Regions from separate parts of the Paenibacillus apis genome, predicted to be linked through region 1. Evidence: riboswitches for the same ligand, from Rfam matches in the RefSeq annotation. Region 1 holds a riboswitch; the other holds the start of a gene.
The links. A riboswitch is a leader RNA that binds a small molecule or an ion and turns the genes downstream of it on or off. The one in region 1 is predicted to bind FMN.
Positions count from the first base shown of each region.

Region 2: linked by a shared signal. The riboswitch ahead of KI362_RS13960 (DMT family transporter) and the one ahead of ribD (bifunctional diaminohydroxyphosphoribosylaminopyrimidine deaminase/5-amino-6-(5-phosphoribosylamino)uracil reductase RibD) in region 1 are both predicted to bind FMN.

Region 1 covers NZ_BORS01000008.1:167,007-170,187, forward strand. The annotation lists gene KI362_RS13335 (bifunctional 3,4-dihydroxy-2-butanone-4-phosphate synthase/GTP cyclohydrolase II) at 1-163, opposite strand, end outside; gene ribE (riboflavin synthase) at 200-877, opposite strand; gene ribD (bifunctional diaminohydroxyphosphoribosylaminopyrimidine deaminase/5-amino-6-(5-phosphoribosylamino)uracil reductase RibD) at 858-1,988, opposite strand; FMN riboswitch at 2,186-2,353, opposite strand; gene KI362_RS13350 (beta-L-arabinofuranosidase domain-containing protein) at 2,722-3,181, opposite strand, start outside.
Region 2 covers NZ_BORS01000009.1:40,995-44,175, forward strand. The annotation lists gene KI362_RS13955 (GGDEF domain-containing protein) at 1-43, opposite strand, end outside; gene KI362_RS13960 (DMT family transporter) at 266-1,237, opposite strand; FMN riboswitch at 1,363-1,520, opposite strand; gene KI362_RS13965 (MetQ/NlpA family ABC transporter substrate-binding protein) at 1,713-2,597, opposite strand; gene KI362_RS13970 (methionine ABC transporter permease) at 2,648-3,181, opposite strand, start outside.

The DNA of each region.
Region 1 (3,181 bases):
CTTCAGTGATCATGAAATTGATTACCTCGGGGGTTGCCTTTTCGGCAAGTGCGACAAAATCCCCCTCATTTTCCCGGTCCTCGTCGTCCACCACAATGATGACCTTTCCGCGCATTAGCTCGTAGATCGCTTCCTCAACTCGGTCCAGCTGTATATCACTCATCTCTGCATCTCCTTCCAATCCATTCTTGATCTCGACTTATACAAATCCATGAGAATTCAAAAAGGACATATCAATGGCCGATTCGGTTCGGCGATCAGGGGCACCGCCGCTTCCGTTCATTCTGCCGTACTTAAGTAAATGCTCTACATATTTACCGATACAGTCGCATTCCAGATTTACCGTATCGCCCTCCCGTTTATGGACAAGCGCCGTCTCAGCCAGCGTATGCGGAATGATCGACACTCCAAACCCGCCATGCTCAACCATAGTGACCGTTAGGCTGATACCGTCGATTGCTATTGAGCCTTGAGGGATAATATATCTGAATATACTTTCATCAAGAGGCGCAATTTCGTAGATCACCGCATTCTGGTCCCGCTGGATTCGGGTAATCTTTCCAGTTCCATCAACATGGCCCTGGACAATATGTCCGCCGAAGCGTCCGTTTGCCGCCATGGCACGTTCCAGATTCACCGGACTGCCCGGTCTTAGCTCCTTCAGATTGGAATGACGATAGGTCTGCGGCATCACATCCACGGTGAAGTGTCCCTTATCAAAAGAGACGGCCGTGAGGCATACCCCGTTTACCGCAATACTGTCGCCGAGCTTCAACCCTTCAGTCACAACCGTTCCTGAAATTCCCAGAAGCATCGCTTCCCCCTTGCGCCCAATACTCTTCATCGTTCCTACTTCTTCAACCAGTCCCGTAAACACGGTTCTCCTCCTTTCGCTCAGGGATCCCTCTTACGCAAATGTTGTCGCCGCCGATCATTTCCACCTCAAGATCCTTGAGCCGGATACCATCCTCCATGCGATCCCAGCCCGCAAAGGTGAACGCCCCCGGCGCTTGAAATCCCCCAATCAGCTTCGGCGCGAGGAATAGAATCATCTCATCCACCAGGCCCAGCTCCAATAGCGAGCCGTTGAGGCGACCGCCTCCCTCCACCAGGATCGAAGAGATCCCCCGTGCTCCCAATTGCTTCAAGGCTAGGTTCAGATCAACCCGAGGACCTGCTCCGCAGATCAGAACCTCAATCTCCCGGTCCTGCAGCACCTTCACGCGAGCTTGATCGGCTTCTTCAGTCGTCAGCACTATGGTGTGGGCAAGACCGTCATTTAATACACGGCTCTCTGAAGGCATAGACAGCTTGGAGTCAGCGATAATCCGGATCGGCTGAATACCCGGAACCTCCAGTCGGGTCGTTAACTGCGGATCATCCGCCGCCACCGTCCCTGCGCCTACCATAATAGCCTGATGACGGTGCCGCATGGTATGCACTAACGCTCTCGCTGCTTCATTGCTGATCCATTTGCTGTCCCCGCTTCGAGAAGCAATCTTGCCGTCCAAGGTGCAGGCTGTCTTAACTGTCACATAGGGCATGCCCGTAGTAATGAATTTGTTAAAGAAACGGTTCAGCTTGATCGCGCGTTCCTTCAGAACACCTACCTCGACCGTAATGCCTGCCTCTTCAAGGAGCTTAATTCCCCGGCCGGCAACCTGCGGGTTGGGATCCTCACAAGCAACAACCACACGAGCTACCTGTCCGTGGACAAGTCGCTCAGCACAGGGTGGGGTCAATCCATGATGACTGCAGGGCTCCAGCGTGACATATACTGTGCTGCCAGCAGCTGCACTCCCAGCCATATTCAACGCGTGCACCTCAGCATGAGGCGTTCCTCGCTGCAGATGCGCTCCCATACCTATCACTGCCCCATCCTTGACGACCACAGCGCCGACGACGGGATTAACGCCTGTTTGTCCTTGCGTCCGCTCGGCCATTTGAATCGCCAGCTCCATATAGTACTCGTCATTCAGTCCGATCACATTTCCACCTCCTTCGTTCATGTGTAATAGCACAAAAAAACCTGCCGGCATCCGGCAGGGTTGAGAGTGAGTGTACGCAAATAAACTATCGTCAGGAATGTCCCTTTTCCACTATGTGAAAAACAGAACTTTCCAGCAATAATCTACACTTCAACTTAACTACACATATACAAAAAAAACGATGTGCTTCGTTGATGCGTCTCCTTCTCCCATCCAGACTATACTGTCGGTCCCGGAATCTCACCGGCTCAGCCATATACAACTCCAAGTGCTGTATACAGGTCACGGACTTGTGCGCCGTCCATCTTCATGCTTCTGGCGCCATCACCGTCGGTAGGGAATTTCACCCTGCCCCGAAGGATGCTGCTTATTGAATTGTCTCCCATGACAACATTTTACGTTTGCGATCAGTAATAGTAGTTTTGTTATAGACTGTTTCCCGCCAAAATCCTACCACGATCCGACCAATACTATCATAGGCTCTGCGGTAATGGTACCACCACAAATTGAAAAATGCAAGGACTCCCGCCGCGTCCCACAATTCGTCAAGCAGCCTGCCCCCTCGTAATAAGACTTTTGGGGTTGTTAATAAACACCAAACAAGCGGTTGTAAACCATGCAATTTCGCCTTTCTGCCAAATGGAGAGCAGGGGCTTCTAGTCTCCTTCAATGCAAAAATAGAGCCAAAACTTCGCTTCGGAAGTCTTGGCTCTACGGATTTCCGGATAAACGTTTACTCCGTGAACTTAAAATACATATGATATCGCTGATCTTGGATTTGATACAGTGGAGCAAAACGTATGCCATTCAGGGAGAAATTTAAGTCCCCTTCTGCTGTTCTCATGCGTTGCACGAATTGTTCTTCGCCGAAAGGCCATGTAATGAAATCCTCACCTTCATGGATTGCCGCCAAAGCATAAGGCCCGTAGAATACGCTTTTGATTCGGTTATCATCCGGCGTACTTTCCAATCTTAAACCAAAAGGTATGATAAGTTCTACTTGATCGCGTTCCCATGTTTGTTTAATTTGAATATACCCATCCACAATGTCTGGAGTAATTAGAACATCATTGATCTTAACGGCGATGGAGCTCTCCGCCCATTCGGGAATTCTAAAACGAATGCTGAATTCTTCTTTCCCGCCATTAATATAAAACTGTACCGTTTCACCATTTTCGCCTCTAATCCTTTTT
Region 2 (3,181 bases), on a different contig from region 1:
AGTGTCCCAGAACCAGCAGGATAAAGACAGTTTGCATATCCATTTGAATTCGCATAGGGTTCAGATCCATTTCTTCTTCATCTTATGTTGTCCAATTTAATGTTGGCCGGATAAGCCATTCGGCTTCAACCTTGCTCTGTATAATACCAGAAAAAGCCTGCTTTTTCGAATGGATTTTGAAAATACAAAAAGCGGCCCCGTCTGCTTTCAAGACAAGGCCGCTTCTGGTTAGAAACGTAGAATTACTATATATTATAAGGGGCAATCAGGACTGGACTGTTGCAGGCTTGCTTTGTCTGGAAATTACAAACAGCACCGTCCAGATCAACAGGAAGCCGACCGCTTGCGCCACAGTAATCTTTTCCTGAAATGCGAGCCAGTTCACAAGCACACCAACCATCGGGAAGCTTAATTCCGCAAGAGTAGCCACCGATGCTTTAGTCGTTGTCAGACCTTTATAATACACCAACAAGCTCAACAGTCCCGGCAATAATGCCTGCCCCAGCAGATTCAAGGAAAAGCCTGCAATTCCCGATGTACTGCTTGGAAAGCTCCATGCCACTCCTTCATTCCAGGTAATTGCGAGCAGCAGCGGAAGCGCCAAAATGAAGCGGAGTGCGGTCACGGTCTCATACTTCATCTGACCGACCATCAATCTCCCCATCACCGTCGAGCCGCCCCAAAATGCCGCAGCACCCAGCGATAACAGGCTGCCGACTTGAATGAACTCGTTCCAATGACCGAAAGGAATCGTAAAGCCGAATGTCAGAAAATACGTGCCGATGATGGCTACAGTGAGCAGAGACGAGAAATGCTTCGGCAGTGATTCCTTCAATAATAATCTGGCAAGAATGATTGCAAACAACGGCTGCATCTTCTGCAGCAGCAATACCGCGTTAAAATTGCCGCCCTCCAGGGCTTTCGTGAACAGGATTGTAGCGATGGCTGAGCCGCCCCAGGAGATGAACAGCAGGGCACCCGCTTGCTTCCATTTCAAGCCCAGCAGCTCCCGTCGGTTCTTCCACAGGATCGGTGCCGCAATGACCCCAATGATGGCATGCTCGAGCAGAACCAATTGAGCCGACGTAATATAATCTAGCAGAATGATCCGGAATAACGGATCCACACCCCAAAGGGCCGCTCCCAGCACAACCAGCCAGAATCCGCTCTTTGAACGCGAACCTGTTACGGTTAAAGGTGAACTTCCTTGCAGTCTTACACTTGATGCATTATCCATATTCCCTGCTCCTCTGTCTGAATATGGGGTCTCTCGCAGAAAACCCCCGACATTGACCTGAGTCAACATTCGGGGGCTGATCAAATAAGCATGGCAAAGCCCGCTAACGGGCATGCACGCCTATCTTTGATCTTCTCCCATCCGGACTTTACCGTCGGCTCTGGAATTTCACCAGATCAGTCGCCAATCTCATCGTTAGATAGACTGGAGAGTCGCGGGCTCGTGTTATCCGCAGATAACAATCACCGCCGGTCAGGAATTTCACCTTACCCCGAAGATCCATATTCATTTGAATTTTATTGTTTGTTAAGCTGATTTCATAGTACTGCGACGTTTTGTGTTCCTCTGTAACAAAAATCACAAGCGCTGCGCATTTTGTTTCTGTCTTTTCATGAAAATGAAATCATGTTTACATTATATCATTTTCATGGCAGAATGGAACCCTCTATTTCCATGAATCCTGATGCCGACCGCTCTATTCGAATGCCGGAATCGCAATTTCACTGTAATTGTCCTCCAGGAATTGCTTCACTTCCGGTCCCGACAGACGCTCTGCCAGCTTGCGGATCGGCTCTGAATCCTTGTTATCTTCACGGGCAACAAGTGTAATTGCGAACTCGGATTCCGTCGTCTCCGTCAAGAGTGCATCCTTCTTGGGAGTCAGCCCTAATGGACTTGCATAGGCTGGTGTCATAAGCGCGATATCTGCATCATCCAGCATTCTGGCCAACATCAGAAGATCGACCTCTTCAAATTTAAAGTTGTGAGGATTTTCGGTAACATCAGCAACGGTAGCTTTAATGCCAACCCCGTCCTTCAGCTTGATGTATCCCGCCTTGTCCAGCATAACAAGCGACCGTCCCAGATTCGTTGAATCGTTGGCAACGGCAACTACCGCTCCATCCGGCAACTCGTCCATGCTCTTATAGCGCTTCGAGTAAACGCCGTAGACAGCGTGATAAATCGGCTGAATGGCCACCAGATTAGAGCCCTTGCTTGCATTGTATTCCTTCATGTAGGGCACATGCTGGAAGAAGTTCGCATCCACTTCCTTGTCAGCCAAGGCATCATTGGGCTGAACATTATCGGACAGCACAACAAGCTCCAGATTAATGCCGTCCTCCTTAAGCAGCGGCTTGATTAATTCAAGCATATCCGTCATTGGCGGAATTAAAGTAGCTACTTTCAGGGTGACCTCCTGCTCCACTGCCGTGCCTTCGTTTCCTGCATTCGAGCTTGTGTCCGGTTCAGCCGCTCCGGAGGTGTTACTCTTGGCACAGCCCGCACTGATCAGCATCAGAACCACCATCAATGCCGCTATCCACCCTTTAGACCCTCTTCTTGTTCCAGTATGCTTCATCATCAACATCCTCCCACTATTCTTTAATTTCCAAGCTTTCAGCTTGTTATTTATCGCTTATCCAGCCAGCGGGACAACAAGCTCCCGAACAACTGAATAAACTGAACGATCACAATCATGAGCAGAATAACCGCCAGCATCAGTTCCGTCTCGAAGCGCTGATAGCCATAGCGAATCGCAAAATCTCCAACCCCGCCTCCGCCGACCACCCCCATCACCGTCGAGTAAGAGATGAAGCTGATCATGGAGTTGGTCAGTCCAAGAATCAGACCGGACCGTGCTTCGACCAGCAGAAACTTGAACATGATCTGCAGACGCGTAGCCCCCATCGCCCGGGCGGCTTCCAATATGCCGCGGGGAACATCATGGAGCGCTTGCTCCACCTGACGGGAATAGATCGCCAGCGATACAACGGCCAGCGGGACAGAAGCAGCAAGGGTACCGATCGCAGTGCCTACCAGCCACCGGGTTACCGGGATCATAAATACAACGAATAACAAAAAGGGAAAGGAACGAATAATGTTTACAAAGCCGTTCAATACTTGGTTCCAGAAACGGTTCTCATACAGCTGTCCCTTTGCCGA